Regions from separate parts of the Mesorhizobium sp. M1338 genome, predicted to be linked through region 2. Evidence: predicted binding sites of a transcription regulator. Region 2 holds the regulator's gene; each other region holds the start of a gene.
What was found. The regulator LexA, encoded in region 2, represses DNA repair genes until DNA is damaged. The targets are predictions, from matches to a motif close to TGTTCNNNNTGTGTTCNG.

Region 1: the regulator LexA is predicted to act here: its motif matches at 3,457-3,474, upstream of NKH19_RS07225 (ATP-dependent helicase).
Region 3: the regulator LexA is predicted to act here: its motif matches at 2,612-2,629, upstream of NKH19_RS04470 (helicase-related protein).

The regions. Positions count from the first base shown of each region.
Region 1 covers NZ_JAMYLL010000005.1:49,575-54,921, reverse strand. Annotated here, with positions in the region: gene NKH19_RS07235 (hypothetical protein) at 1-94, opposite strand, end outside; gene NKH19_RS07230 (Panacea domain-containing protein) at 206-694, opposite strand; gene NKH19_RS07225 (ATP-dependent helicase) at 748-3,417, opposite strand; gene NKH19_RS07220 (glucose/quinate/shikimate family membrane-bound PQQ-dependent dehydrogenase) at 3,725-5,347, shown strand, end outside.
Region 2 covers NZ_JAMYLL010000043.1:3,964-9,310, forward strand. Annotated here, with positions in the region: gene gltX (glutamate--tRNA ligase) at 1-490, opposite strand, end outside; partial or broken gene NKH19_RS26305 (ComEC/Rec2 family competence protein) at 593-3,059, shown strand; gene lexA (transcriptional repressor LexA) at 3,056-3,808, opposite strand; gene kynU (kynureninase) at 4,254-5,347, opposite strand, start outside.
Region 3 covers NZ_JAMYLL010000003.1:124,656-130,002, reverse strand. Annotated here, with positions in the region: gene NKH19_RS04470 (helicase-related protein) at 1-2,443, opposite strand, end outside; gene phbB (acetoacetyl-CoA reductase) at 3,165-3,890, opposite strand; gene NKH19_RS04460 (acetyl-CoA C-acetyltransferase) at 4,007-5,191, opposite strand.

The DNA of each region.
Region 1 (5,347 bases), on a different contig from region 2:
CAATCAACGCGGTGCGCCGATCGAGTCCATAGACAATTCGGTCTCGAATAATCGGCGACGCCGCAGAATACGTAGTCGTTGGAAAGCCGGTCACAAATCTAACGAGTTCTTTCGTCGTTCGGGCGCGATCCGGAAAAACATATCGGACCCAGTTGTGAGCGTAGGGAGGCCTGCTAAGTTTGCTTATCTGCACGAGCGTTCCTCATTAGTGCCGGGTTTGACGTAAGAAATATTGCTGGATGAGATCGTCGGATATCTCCATTCCAGGATTGCTCCTCCCCGAAGCATTATACACTAGGTCCCACGGCCCACCTTTTTCATGGGACATATTCACAAGTTTTGTCGCCCCCAAGCGCATGTATTTGTCAATTATCGGATGCAGGAAATTTGCATCAGGCCCGCTTATAGTTTCGTATACGGGCACTCTCTTCAAAGAATTTAAATCGAGCCTCGTGGCTCTTGTTCTAATATCGGCAGCTCCAAAAGATTTAAATTCCGAATATATCTCCCTAATTACTGGACCGTAGTCCCAAGCCTCGATCTTTGCTTCAATTAACGGCTCTCCAAAATTAGCTAGATATGTGGAATGCAGAAAATATATTATTTTGTTGATCTCAAGATTTGTAATCCCCAGCCCTTCTGCGTCCGCACGATCGAGCACCAAATTTGCAATATAACGTGAGTCGTAGGCCATGCAAGAAATTGTACCCTATTTGTTCCCGGATGTCAGGCAAATTGCAAATGCGCTCACACCGCCGCGACGAACCCGTCCAGCACGCGTTTCTGGCCGGCCTTGTCGAAGTCGATGGTCAGCTTGTTGCCTTCGATGGCGGAAATGTTGCCGTTGCCGAATTTCTGGTGGAAGACGCGGTCGCCGACGTTGAAGGCGGACGGCTTGTCGGCGACGGATTTGGCGACCAGCTCGCCGTCGATGGTGCGGCCCTTGACCGAGGTGCGGCCGGCGCCGTAGCCGCTGTCCGTCTCGCCATAGCCGATGCGCTCGACCTGATGGCCGGAGCGCGAGCCCCAGTTGCGGTCGGTGGCCTCGGTGCGGTTGGCCTGCGCGCGCTGCCAGCCTGGCGTCGCATAGGTGTTGGAGAAGGCGCCGGATTTTTCGGTGTCGGCGCCGACATTGTCGAAGCGCGAAGCGCCATAGGGGTTCTGTCTTCCCGCGCCCTGACCGCCGCGACCGGAGGCAAAAGAACCGCCGCCGTATGAATTGCCGTAGCCGCCATAGGAGTTGCCGCTTTCGGCGACCTCGACATGGGCGTTCGGCAATTCTTCGAGGAAACGCGACGGGATCGTCGACTGCCACAGGCCGTGGATCTGGCGGTTGGAGACAAACCAGATATGCAGGTTCTTCTTGGCCCGCGTCAGGCCGACATAGGCCAGGCGGCGCTCTTCCTCCAATCCGGAACGGCCGCCTTCGTCGAGCGCGCGCTGGTGCGGAAACAAGCCTTCCTCCCAACCGGGCAGGAACACGGTCTCGAATTCGAGGCCCTTGGCCGAATGCAGCGTCATGATGCTGACGGCGTCGAGCCCGGCATTCTGCTCGGCATCCATGACGAGTGCTACGTGCTCGAGGAAGGAGCGCAGCGATTCGTACTCCTCCATCGAGCGGATCAGCTCCTTAAGGTTCTCCAGCCGGCCTGGCGCTTCGACCGAGCGGTCGTTCTTCCACATGTCGGTGTAGCCGCTCTCTTCGAGAATGGTCTCGGCGAGTTCGGTGTGCGGCGTTGTTTCCAGCGCCTTTTGCCAGCGCTCGAAATTGGCAGCCACTTCGCGAAGGGCTGCGCGCGGTTTCGGCTTCAGTTCGTCGCTTTCGGCGAGCTTGGCGGCGGCTTCCAGCATCGGGATGCGCAGCGCGCGCGCCGTGTCGTGGATCTGGCGGATGGTGGCTTCACCAAGGCCGCGCTTGGGCACATTGACGATGCGTTCGAAGGCAAGGTCGTCGGCGCCTTGCGCGACGACGCGGAAGAAGGCCATGGCGTCGCGGATTTCCAGACGTTCATAGAAGCGCGGGCCGCCGATGACGCGGTAGTTGAGGCCGAGCGTGATGAAGCGGTCCTCGAAGGCCCGCATCTGGAAGGAGGCGCGGACCAGGATCGCCATGTCGTTGAGATTGTGCTTTTGCCGCTGGTAGGTCTCGATGGTCTCGCCGACGGCGCGGGCTTCCTCCTCGGAATCCCAGGCGGCATGGACATGCACCTTGCCGTCATCCGGCTCGTTCCGGTCGGTGAACAGCGTCTTGCCGAAACGGCCCTCATTGTGGGCGATGAGGTGGGAGGCGGCGCCAAGGATGTGCGCGGTCGAGCGGTAGTTGCGCTCCAGGCGGATGATGGTGGCGCCGGGGAAATCCTTGTCGAAGCGCAGGATGTTGTCGACCTCGGCGCCGCGCCAGCCATAGATGGATTGATCGTCGTCGCCGACGCAGCAGATGTTTACTTTGTTGTCGCTCACGGCCGTACGCGAGCTTCGCTCGCTGGCCTCCGCGGGGGCGGCCTGGCCGGCCGACGCCCGGTCGGGCTTGCGGCCTTCGGCCGATCGCACATCCGTCGATGTCGACGCGCGCCCGGCATCAGGCCGCTGCGCCAGCAACCGCAGCCACATATACTGGGCGGTGTTGGTGTCCTGATATTCGTCGACGAGGATGTATTTGAAGCGCTTGTGGTATTCCTTCAGCACATCCGGATTAGCGCGGAAGATGCGGATCGGGTGGCAGAGAAGATCGCCGAAGTCGCAGGCGTTCAGGGTCTTCAGCCGCTCCTGATAGGCCTTGTAGAGTTCACGGCCCTTGCCGTTGGCGAACGCGCGCGCGTCGCCCTCGGCGATGTCGGCCGGACCTTGCCCCTTGTTCTTCCAGCCGTCGATCATCTGGGCGAACTGCTTGGCCGGCCAGCGCTTGTCGTCGAGTCCCTCGGCCTGGATCAGCTGCTTGATCAGCCGCACGACGTCGTCGGTGTCGAGGATGGTGAAGTCGGATCTCAATCCGGCAAGTTCGGCATGGCGGCGCAGCAGCTTGACGCCGATCGAGTGGAAGGTGCCGAGCCACGGCATGCCCTCGACATTGCCTTCGCCGATCAGGACGCCGATGCGGATCTTCATCTCGCGGGCGGCCTTGTTGGTGAAGGTGACGGCCAGGATCTGCGACGGGAAGGCCTTGCCGGTGGCGAGGATGTGGGCGATGCGGGTGGTGAGCACGCGGGTCTTGCCGGTGCCGGCGCCGGCCAGCACAAGAACCGGACCTTCGGTGGTTTCCACCGCCAGCCGCTGCTCGGGGTTCAGCCCCTTCAGATAGTCGGGTGCATTGTTGTGGCCGCCACGGGCAGCCATGGCGCGCGCGGCAATACCCGACGGGGCCGAGGGCCGCGCATTGGGTTCATCGAAAAAGGGCATGTCTTCGGAAAAGCCGGACATCGCCCCGAATGTAGTGATTCGGGGGCGAAAGACCAGAAGTGTCTACGTTTTGTTCCGGCAAAGTGCCTGATATCGCCGTTCAGGCCTTGCAGTAACCGAGAGTGACGAAAACCGAACGAGCGCGCCTCGTCGGTCGTCATGGCGCCGAGACTGCTGGAAACCCTGATACAAGCAAGATGGATTGCCACCATGGCGTGTGGCCAACTTGACAGGCGCGGCGGTCAGGAGAAAGTTGTGTCCTGGGCAGGAACGATTGCGTCGGGCTGTCCTTGGCGTCGCAAAGCGCAACAGTCGAAGGAGTATCATCTTGGCTGTCACCACCACCTCCCTCGTCCTCTTGCTCATAGGCCTGGCGCTCGGCGGCGGCGGTATCCGCTTGGCTTCGCTGGGCGGCAGCTGGTACTATATCGTCGCCGGCCTCGCCTTCCTGATCGCCGCCTGGCTGCTCTACCGACGCAGATCCACCGCGCTGTGGCTCTACGCGGCGATCGTGCTCGGCACGCTGGCCTGGGCCGTCTGGGAGACCGGCTTCGACTGGTGGGAACTTGGGCCCCGCGGCGGCATCATCGTGCTGGTGGCGCTATGGCTGCTGACGCCGTCGGCGAGGCGTGGTCTTGCCGGGCCTGACGCGCGCGCGCCGCTCATCCTTGCCGTGCTGGCATCGCTTGCCGTCGCCGGTTATTCGATGACAGCAGATCCGAAGGACATCGCTGGAGAACTCGACACCGACAAGGTGATCCCCAACGCCAACCTCGGTAACAATGTGCCGGCCGGCGAATGGCACTATTACGGCCGCACGCAGTTCGGCCAGCGCTATTCGCCGCTCGACCAGATCACACCGGACAATGTCGCCAAGCTGCAACCGGCGTGGACCTACCAGACTGGTGACGTGAAGGGTCCGGACGACATCGGCGAGACCACCTATCAGGTGACGCCGCTGAAGATCGGCGACACGCTCTACATCTGCACGCCGCACAATTTCGCCATCGCCATCGACGCCGCGAGCGGCAAGGAGAAATGGCGCTACGATCCCAAGGTCAAGCTCGACAAGGACCGCCAGCACCAGACTTGCCGCGGCGTGTCCTATTATGCCGATGCGGCCATCGCCGCCGGCCAGCCATGCGCTGCCCGCGTCTACCTGCCGACCTCGGACGCGCGGCTGATCGCGCTCGACGCCGCCAACGGCCAGGTCTGCCCCAGCTTCGCCGAGGGCGGCACGCTGAACCTTCTGACCAACATGCCCTATCCGAAGTCGGGCTATTATTACTCGACCTCGGCGCCGCTGATATCAGGTGGCAAGATCATCGTCGGCGGCGCGGTCAACGACAATTATTCGACCCAGGAGCCGTCCGGCGTCATCCGCGCCTACGACGCTGCCACCGGCAAGCTGCTATGGAACTGGGATTCCGGCAATCCGGACCAGACGACGCCGCTGGCGGCCGGCCAGACTTACACCGCCAACTCGCCCAACATGTGGTCGACGCCGAGCGCCGACGAGAAGCTCGGCCTGCTCTATGTGCCGCTTGGCAACCAGACGCCGGATCAACTCGGCGCCGGGCGCAGCGCCAATGTCGAGAAGTTCTCGTCGTCGATCACCGCGCTCGATCTCAACACCGGGCAGTTGCGCTGGGTGCGGCAGACCGTGCACCACGATCTCTGGGACATGGACGTGCCGGCGCAGCCGAGCCTGATCGACATCACCAAGGCCGACGGCACGGTGGTGCCGGCACTGGTCGGGCCGACCAAGCAGGGCGACCTCTATGTGCTCGACCGCCGAACCGGCGAGCCGGTCATCGCGGTCAACGAAGTGCCGGCGCCCGGCGGCGCCATCGAGGGCGACCACACATCGCCGACGCAGCCGGTCTCGGATCTTACCTTCATGCCGAAGCCGCTCACCGGCGCCGACATGTGGGGTCTCACCATGTTCGAC
Region 2 (5,347 bases):
GCACCTCGCCCTGGACGCGGTCGTGCACCACCGTCTCGCCCTCGGTCGGCGCCTTGATGCGAATGGCGCCCTTGGCGCCCGCGGGCGCCTCTGAGGGGTCACGGTCACGCCAGCGGCCATCATAGCGGGGCGGCAGACCCTTGGCTCTGGCGGCCTCGCGCATCGCCTCCAGTTCGGTCGGCGTGGCATAGCAATAATAGGCCTTGCCCATGCGCACGAGTTCCTCGGCCACCTCACGGTGGCGCGGCGCACGCTCGAACTGCGACACCGGCTCGCCGTCCCAGCTGAGGCCAAGCCAGGAAAGCCCGTCGAGAATGGCAGCGGTCGCGGCATCGTTGGAGCGCTCGCGATCGGTGTCCTCGATGCGCAGCAGCATCGTGCCGCCGGTGTGCCTTGCATACAGCCAGTTGAACAGCGCCGTGCGCGCGCCGCCTATATGCAGGTAGCCGGTGGGCGAGGGGGCAAAACGGGTGACGACCTTGTCGGACATGAAACTCTCGGAAACCATCTGAAGCGGGGTGCGGCTGCGCGGACTTTCGCGCGCCCGGCGTTCATGTAGCATAGGGTGTCGAGGGCGCAAGGGGCAGACCCGATGGCTGGACGAGGCTGGGGCTCGGATCAGGGCGAGGACGCTGTCATTGGCGTCAGCGAACGGTCCCTGTTTGCAGCGCCGCTGCCGGCTTCATTGCCGCCGCCATCGCCCCTCGTGCCGGATCCCGGCAAGGCGCCGTTGCAAACGGATGCCCCCGCCCCGGTTCCAGCTGCCGAAGCCAGCAGGATCGTGCGCGTGCGCCGGCAAATCGGCCGGATTTCGCTGCCGCGCCTGCGCCATGGCGTGACCATGGCGGCGGGCCTGGAACTCGACCGAGGCGTGGCCTTCCTGCTGGTGCCGGTCTGCCTGGCGAGCGGGGCGATCGGCTATTTTTCGCTGGCGGCGGAACCTGGCTTCGCAAAGCCTGTCGCAGTTGTCATCTTGGCGGGGCTGTTTGCGCTGGTCTCGCGTTCCTGGCCGAAAACCCATCTGTGCTTCATGGCGGCACTTTTGTGCGCGTTCGGCCTGCTCACCGCAAAGGTCGAGACATGGCGGGCGGGAACGCAGATGCTGGGCTCGGAAATCTCGACGCAAGTGACCGGCCGCGTCGTTTCGCTCGACCGGATGGAGAGCGGTCGTATCCGGCTGACCATCGACGTCACATCGACCGCAAGGCCGAAACTGCGCTATGCGCCGGAGCGGGTGCGACTTTCGGCGCGAAAGATCCCGGCGGACGTGATCGCCGGCTCCCTGATCACTGGATATGCCAAGCTGTTGCCGCCGACCGGGCCTGTGCGGCCGGACAGCTACGACTTCTCCTTCGACAGCTATTTCGCCGGCATCGGCGGCAGCGGGTTCTTTCTCGGCAATCCAAAACTTATCGTCACCGATGACGGGCGACATGCCGCTATCGGACCGCCTTTCCTCGGGGATAGAAAAAGCCCGTGAAGCGATTGCCGACCACATCAGGGGCAGCGTCGGTGGCGCCGAGGGCGAGATCGCGGCGGCGCTGATCGTCGGCGTGCGCGCCGGCATTCCCGATGACATCAACGAAGCTATGCGGCGTACCGGCATCTACCACATCATCTCCATTTCCGGACTGCATATGGCGCTCGTCGCCGGCACCATCATGGGGTTGCTGCGCGGCGCCTTCGCCTTGTTTCCGGACTTTTCCGCGCGTCGTCCGGTCAAGAAATACGCCGCCGTCGCGGCACTGTTCTCGATCGCCGCCTATCTCATCATCTCAGGCATCGTCGTCGCCGCCGAGCGCAGCTTCATCATGCTGGCGGTGATGCTGATTGCCGTGCTGTTCGATCGGGCGGCACTCACCATGCGCAATCTAGCAATTTCGGCGATCGCCGTCATCGTGGTGTCGCCGCATGAAGTGGTCGGCCCGAGTTTTCAGATGTCCTTCGCCGCAACCGCGGCGCTGGTCGGCGCCTATGCCGGCTGGTCGGAGCATCGTGCGGGAAAGACGAGACCACCGCCGCCAAAGCGGTCGCTGCCTGGTTTCCTGACGCGAAAATTCCTGCTGGCGGCAGGCGGCCTTTCCATGACTTCCATCATCGCCGGCGGCGCCACTGCGCTGTTTGCCATCTGGCATTTTCAGCGTGTGTCGCCGCTCAGCCTGTTCGCCAATCTGGCGATCATGCCGATCGTATCACTGGTCGTCATGCCTTTCGCCGTCCTCAGCGCACTGGCGATGCCATTCGGCGCCGACGGCCCCTTTCTTTATGTAATGGGCAAAGGCCTGACGGCGATGATCGCGATGTCCGGATGGATTTCCGAGCGTTCGCCAGTCGACGCAATCGGCTTGATTTCGCAGCAGTCTGTCCTTCTGGTGGCGATTGCCCTTGTCATCGCGACGATGGCGACGACATGGCTGCGGCTGGCAGCTCTTCCTTTCGCGCTTGCCGGCCTGCTGACGGTCTCGGACACGCGCGCACCCGACGTGCTGATCTCGGAGGACGCAAGGCTGGTTGCGTTGCCGATCGGCGGCGGCGAACTCGCGGTCAGCCGGGCCAGGCCGAACGAATTCACCGTCGACAACTGGAAGCGTGCGCTGACATCCGAAAGCATCATCGTGCCGGAGGTGTTCGACGAAGGCGACGGTCAATTCGACGTCGCTGATGCGGCTGAAATGCCGCCGGGAGCACCGTTCTATTGCACTTCAGGCGTTTGCGTCGCCAGGCATCCGTCCGGCGCGTTCATTGCCTATGTCGAGGACCGAAAAGACACCTGGAAAGCCTGTGGTTTCGCCGACCTGATCGTCATCAATGACGCGACGGCCTATGACGCCTGTCACAACCCGCTGGTTCTCGTTATCACCAAACGGCAACTGGCCCGCAAAGGCAGTGCTGCCGTCTTCTTCGATCGCCAATCGGCGACCGCGCCGGCGACAATCAGCTTCGCCGTGGACAGGCCATATCGGCCCTGGCACGCGCAACGCAAGTTTTCACGCGAGGCGAGGGGACTGCCGCCCTTCAAGAGACCCGAGAAGCCAGTCGTTGAACCGCAGCTGCCTTAGTAGCGGCGGATCAGGCCAACGAGCTTGCCCTGCACCTTGACCCTGTCTGGCCCGAAAATACGGGTTTCATAGGCCGGATTGGCGGCTTCGAGAGCAATCGAGGCGCCCTTGCGGCGGAACCGCTTCAGCGTCGCTTCCTCTTCATCCACCAGCGCCACGATGATCTCGCCAGGGCTCGCCGTATCGGCATTGCGGATGATGACGGTGTCGCCGTCGAAGATGCCGGCCTCGATCATCGAGTCGCCCTTGACCTCCAGCGCATAGTGCTCGCCGCCCATGATCATGTCTGGCGGCACCGAGATCGAATGCGTCTGGTGCTGGATGGCATCGATCGGCACACCGGCGGCGATGCGCCCCATCACGGGGATCGACACGGCGGCGACCACGTCGTCGTCATTGCCTGCTGAAGACATCCGCGAAGACGCTGGCCTGATCTGCCGGCCAAGGCCGCCCTGGCCGAGACTGGCCTGACCAAGACTGCCCTGGATGACGCTTGGAGAGAACTTCTTTGCCGCGTTGAGGCCGGGTGCGATCGAGTCCGGCAGCCGCAGCACTTCCAGCGCGCGTGCCCGGTTGGGCAGCCGGCGAATGAAGCCGCGCTCTTCCAGTGCCGTGATCAAACGATGAATCCCGGATTTGGAGGCAAGGTCGAGCGCCTCCTTCATCTCGTCGAAGGATGGCGGAATGCCGCTTTCCTTCAGGCGTTCATGGATGAACATCAGCAGTTCGTGTTGCTTGCGCGTCAGCATGGCGGCCCCCAGGGTACCTGAAACCAGAATCGGAAAAACAAACCCAGAACAAACACTATCTGTTCCAGTTGTGTTCCGCAACTGTTTAAAGTTTAATGAATTTATTAAGGGGGTCGAAATTATTGGCGCTCGCCAGCGGGCCTCGTCGACGGCTGTATGCCGTCACAATGCGCTTGCCGGCATTGAAATTGTTATGGTTAATGGGCTGTGGCCCACCCTTGGCTCAAGCCTGGCATGAGCTGCCCATGGATCCGCGACGGGCGCATTTCCAGCTTTCCGGGCGTTCGTTTGCCGTGAACGAAACGAAGCCAAAATGCCAACCTTGGTTAATCTATTGCAGCCTGCGCTGGCTACCAGCGGCGAACGCATTCGCGAGCCGAAAAATTCGTCCTCCGTCATCCGACCTGGGGGCAAGACGCGACGACAGATCGTCGGGACGGCCGCGTCAGGTTACGGCCTCCTTGACGGCGAAACGCTGGTCCTTCCATGCACTCGTGCGCAGAATGTCTTCCAGCACCTCGACCGCCAGCCACACGTCCTTGTAGCCGACATAGAGCGGCGTAAATCCGAAACGGATGGTTGACGGCGCGCGGAAGTCACCGATCACGCCGCGCTCGATCAGCGCCCGCATGATTTGATAGCCATGATCGTGAAGGAACGACACCTGGCTGCCGCGCCTGGTCGCGTCGCGAGTGCTCTCCAGCGTGAGACCATAGGCGCCGCACTTCGCTTCGACGAGCTGGATGAACAGTTCGGTCAGCGCGACGCTCTTCTTTCGCAATGCCGCCATGTCGACGTCGTTCCAGATGGCAAGCGCGCCTTTGAGCGCCCGCATCGACAGGACCGGCTGCGTGCCGCACAGAAAGCGGCGGATACCGGTGCCGGCAACATAACCCCGTTCGAAGGCAAAGGGCCGTGCATGCCCCCACCAGCCGCTGAGTGGCTGGCTGATCTCGCCGTGGTGGCGCTGGGCGGCATAGATGAAGGCTGGCGCGCCCGGACCGCCGTTGAGGTACTTGTAGGTGCAGCCGACAGCGAAATCAGCATTTGCATGATCGAGCTCGACCGGCAGAGCGCCCGCGGTGTGGCAGAGATCCCAAACGATCAGCGCTCCGGCCGCATGAGCCTTGCGCGTCAGCGCCGTCATGTCGCGCAGTTCACCGGATTTGTAATTGACGTGGTTGACCAGCACCACCGCGACGCTTTCGTCGATCAGCTCTTCGATGGTTGGCGCGTCGACGCCCGCGAGGCGCAGCAAGGCGCCATCCCGGGTCGAGGCCACGCCTTCGGCGATGTACAGGTCGGTGGGAAAACTGTCACCCTCGGCGACGATGGCCAACCGGCCGGGCCGCATCTCCATCGCCGCATGCAACACCTTGTAGATGTTGGTCGACGTCGTGTCGCAGACGACGGTCTGGCCGGCCGCGGCTCCGATCAGACGTCCAAGCTGATCGCCGAGTTCGATCGGCATCTCGAACCATCCGGCTGTATTCCAGGCCCGGATGAGATCCTGGGCCCATTCCTGGGCCGCCGCTTGCT
Region 3 (5,347 bases), on a different contig from region 2:
CACGGTAGCCGAGACCCTTGAGGATTTCTTCCATGTCGTCGGCGGTGGCGCCGAGGATCGACATCATCGGCGGCGTCACCATGAAGGACTGGCCATCATAGGCCCCGTCCGGACGCTGGCCGAGGCCGGGCTTCCAGTTGGTCGCGGGACGGATCAGGTCGGCCAGCCGTTCCAGGATGTCGATACGCACGGCGCGGCGGCCGAGATTGCGGTAGCCCGCCAGCTTGTAGAAGGTCTTGTCGAAGGCTGGGTCGATGACCACGGAGGTGCGGCCGGAGGCGAGGGCGTGAACCACGTCGCCAAAGCCGGGCTTGTCCTTGCCGTCATTCTTCAGCGCCCACAGCAGCGTCACAAGCCCGGCGGGTGCCGGCTTGATCAGCGCCGGCACGAAAACATGGTAGGCGCCGAAGCGCACGCCGAGCCGGCGAAGCGCGGCGCGACCTTCCTGGTCGAGCGACTTCATCTCCTCGGCGATGTCGCGGCGGTTGATGAGGCCGAAATTCTCGACCAGTTGGAAGGCGATGCCACGGCCGATGCCAGAAATCTGGTCGGCATTCTTCAGGTCGACCAGCGGCTTCAGCAGCGACTCGATCTGGAAATTGACGAACCGCTCGGCACGCGCGGCGACCTTGTCGCGCGCCGGGCCGGTCAGCTGTTCGTCGGCCAGCAGCACCAGGCGCGGCTTCAGCGCGTCTTCGCCCGCGACCAGTGTGCCGATCGGCGCGCCGATCCAGCGCAGCGTGCCATCCGAGCCAAGCGCGATGTCGCCATTGGCCGAGGCGCCGAAGCGTTCGGCGCGCGCCTCGAACTCGGCGGCCAGCGCCTTCTGGGCGGCGGTGCGCACCGCCTTGGCGTCTTCACCGCCGGCGGTTTGATCAGCGGTGAAGCGGAACCCTTGCAACTCGCCGACATGGTGGCCTTCGACAAGGACGGTTCCGGTAGGACTAATTTCGGCTTCAGGCATGGTATTTTCTCTAAGGCGCCGCATGAGGACGGAAGTCCTGCGGTCTACGAAGCGTTTCGTCAACCGCTCATGCAGCGCATCCGACAATCTGTCTTCGATTTCGCGCGTCTTTTCCTGCCAGTGTGCCTGATCGGCCAGCCAACCGGGCCGGTTCGACACGAATGTCCAGGTGCGGATCTGGGCAATGCGATGCGACAGCGTGTCGATGTCGCCCTCGGTGGTGTCGGCGCGGCGCACCTGCTCGGCCATGTAATTCTCGTCGACATGGCCATGCCGTGCAAGGTCGGTGTAGATCGAAGCAACGAGGTCTGCATGTTGGGCCGGCGCGATCCTGCGGTAATCGGGCAGTGCGCAGGCTTCCCACAGCAGCGCAACGCGTTTGGCATTGCTGGCAAGAGCGCGGATGTCTTCATCGCGGGACAGATATTCAAGCGCCTGCGCGTCGACCGCGGGCAGCGCGCGCGTCAGCCCTTCGACCGGGGCATTGGTTTCGATCGAGCGCTTCAGCGCATCGAGGCTGGCGAAGTCGAAACGCGCGGTGCGCCATTGCAGCACCTTCGCCGGATCGAAATCATGGCCTTCGATCTTCTTGACCAGTTCCTCATCCAGCGGGTCGACCTGGCCGGTGACGCCAAAGGTGCCGTCGCGCAGGTGCCGACCGGCGCGGCCGGCGATCTGGCCAAGCTCGGCCGCCGTCAGGTTGCGATACTGATAACCATCGAACTTCCGGTTCTGGGCGAAGGCGACGTGATCGAGATCGAGGTTGAGGCCCATGCCGATGGCGTCGGTGGCGATGAGATAGTCGACATCGCCGGACTGAAACAATGCCACTTGGGCGTTGCGGGTGCGCGGGCTTAGCGCGCCGAGCACGACGGCGGCACCGCCCTGTTGGCGGCGGATCAGTTCGGCTATGGCGTAGACCTCGTCGGCCGAGAAGGCGACGATCGCAGTGCGCCGCGGCAGCCGTGTCAGTTTCTTGGGGCCGGCATAGGCAAGATGCGACAGCCTCGGCCGCGTCACCACAGAGACGCCTCTCAGCAGGCGCTGCAAAATGCCGTGCATGGTGGCGGCACCGAGCAGCAACGTTTCCTGGCGGCCGCGCAGATGCAGGATACGGTCGGTGAAGATGTGTCCGCGCTCGAGGTCGCCGGCAAGCTGCACCTCGTCGATGGCGACGAAGGCGGCATCGGTCTCGCGCGGCATGGCCTCGACGGTGCAGACCGAATATTTCGCGCCCGCCGGCTGGATCTTTTCCTCGCCGGTGATCAGCGCGACCTTGTGAGCGCCAACCTTTTCGCAGACGCGGGCATAGACCTCGCGCGCCAGCAGCCTGAGCGGCAGGCCGATGATGCCACTCTCATGAGCCACCATGCGCTCGATGGCGAGATGGGTCTTGCCGGTGTTGGTGGGCCCAAGCACGGCGGTCACGTCGCGGCCAGACAGGATTAGCGGCTCAGTGTGTTTCGGCTGGATGTTCATCGACCCTGGGAATAAGGCTTTCTGGCCTCTGGTTGTCGGGAGCGTGCCTCACGTGGCGCGTATGACAGGCGACACATAGGGATTTCGGGCGCGAAGCGAAAGCGGAATGTTCCACCGCCGGCCAGAAGGTGTTTTTGTCAAGCTCTCAATCGGCCGCGGATTAACGGATAGAACGAGTCTGGAACGAATCGGCGACGAATCAGTGACTCGGCCAGATTCAGCTTTTGTTCACGGCTACATGTGGATTTTGCGACCAGGAGTCGCACCACATGCTGAATCGCTGAACTGGCCCGTTTTATGCTAAGAGGGTGCAAGGGGGCGTTGCTGTTAACCTTTGCCGAGAAACGATCATGATGGCTTGGTATGCCTCGCTCAAGCTTATGAAATTGTTGATCTTTCCTAATCCGCGTTAAGGAATTGGCAGGCGATTCCAGCTGTCGCCGTTAACGTTCCGGTCAAAGCCGGAACGAATCGGCGACGAATCAGGATGCCGGAATATTCTTGGTTTGTTCACCCCAATATCTTGTGTTGTGAACAGCTTATCCACCGAGAATCCACAGGCTTGGGAACCGGTTTCGCACAGGGCGGCCAGCCGCTATTAACCTCTGCGTACCGGATTGGGTCAGCACCCGACGAGGGCATGTCGAAAGGATCAGGCCCGGCAACGAAAAAACGGGCCGGCGGGCTGGCCCGTCGGTCTGTCCGCCCGCACCGCCCGTCATCAGACGAAATACTGGCCGCCATTGGCCGTGATGGTCGAGCCGGTGATGAAGCCGGCATCCTCGGAAGCGAGGAAAACGACGCAGCGCGCGATTTCTTCGGGCTCGCCGAGGCGGCCGACGGGGATCTGCGGGATGATCCGCTCGTTGAGCACCTTCTCGTCGATAGCCTTGACCATCTCGGTGGCGATGTAGCCGGGGCAGATGACGTTGACGGTGATGCCCGCGCGCGCCCCCTCTTGAGCCAGAGCTTTGCTGAAACCGATGTCGCCGGCCTTGGCGGCGGAATAGTTGACCTGGCCGGCCTGGCCCTTCTGGCCGTTGATCGAGGAGATCGTGATGACGCGGCCGAACTTGCGGTCGCGCATGCCGCTCCACAGCGGATGCGTCATGTTGAAGACGCCGGACAGGTTGGTGTCGATGACCTCTTTCCACTGTTCGCGCGTGATCTTGTGGAACATGGCGTCTCGGGTGATGCCGGCATTGTTGACCAGCACCGAGACCGGGCCGAGATCGGCCTCGACCTGTTTGATGCCGGTGGTGCAGGCATCATAGTCGGCGACCGACCATTTGTAGACCGGGATACCGGTTTCGGCCTTGAATTTCGCCGCCGCGTCGTCATTGCCGGCGTAGTTCGCGGCAACCGAATAGCCGGCGGTCTTCAATGCGATCGAGATCGCCGCGCCGATACCGCGCGATCCGCCCGTGACGATTGCTACCTTGGTCATAATGTTCCTCCCTTTGGTCGGGAGCGAATAGCGAGTGGCTAATAGCGAGTAGGGATTTGATGTCCCGTCGCGCTGACGCCATTCTTCCCTATTCGCTACTCGCTATTTGCTTTTCTTCAGATTGCCTCCACGCACATGGCGACGCCCATGCCGCCGCCGATGCAGAGCGTAGCGAGGCCCTTCTTGGCGCCACGGCGGCGCATCTCGAAGACCAGCGTGTTGAAGATGCGGGCGCCAGATGCGCCGATCGGGTGGCCGATGGCGATGGCGCCGCCATTGACGTTGACGATCGAGGGATCCCAGCCCATGTCCTTGTTGACGGCGCAGGCTTGCGCCGCAAAGGCTTCATTGGCCTCGATCAGGTCGAGGTCGCCGACCGACCAGCCAGCCTTTTCCAATGCCTTGCGCGAGGCAGGAATAGGTCCGGTGCCCATGATCTGCGGGTCGACGCCGGCGGTTGCCCAGGACACGATACGCGCCAGCGGGGTGATGCCACGTCTCACCGCTTCCGCTTCGCTCATCAGCACAGCACCCGCGGCGCCGTCATTGATGCCGGAGGCGTTGGCGGCGGTCACCGTGCCGTCCTTGTCGAAAGCCGGCCTCAGCTTGGTCATGGCGTCGATCGTGGCACCGTGGCGGATGTATTCGTCCTGGTCGACAATGGTGTCGCCCTTCTTGCCCTTGATAGTGACGGCGACGATCTCGTCCTTGAATTTGCCGGCCTTCTGCGCGGCCTCGGCCTTGTTCTGCGAGGCCAGCGCGAACTGGTCCTGGTCGTCGCGGGTGATCTGGAACTGGCGCGCGACGTTTTCGGCGGTGTTGCCCATGTGATAGCCGTTGAAGGCATCCCACAGTCCGTCCTTGATCATAGTGTCGATCAGCTTGAAGTCGCCCATCTTGACGCCTGCGCGCAGGTGCTGGGCATGCGTCGAAAGCGACATCGATTCCTGGCCGCCCGCGATGATCACCTTAGCGTCGCCGGTGGCGATCTGCTGCATGCCGAGCGCAATGGCGCGCAGACCCGAGCCGCAAACCTGATTCAGGCCCCAGGCGGTGGTTTCCTTGGGCAGGCCGGCATTGATCGATGCCTGGCGGGCCGGGTTCTGACCCTGCGCCGCGGTCAGCACCTGACCGAGGATGACCTCGTCGACCTCGCCTGGTTCGACACCGGCGCGCGACAGCAATTCCCTGATGACGACGGCACCGAGCTCATGTGCCGGGGTGGCGGCGAAGGCGCCGTTGAAGGAGCCGACCGGCGTGCGTGCGGCGCTGGCGACAACGATGGAATTGGCAGAGGTCATTTTCTTCTCCGGACTTCGAGCTGTCGTTTTTTTGGGCGTTGTTGGCGACTTTTCTTGCCCTTTCCATGATCCAAGTCAAACCGGAAATGGGCATGGCGCCCATGCGCCACAAGCGGGTCGTGCCTCGCCGGGGCGGCAGTTCCCTCATTGCTGCGC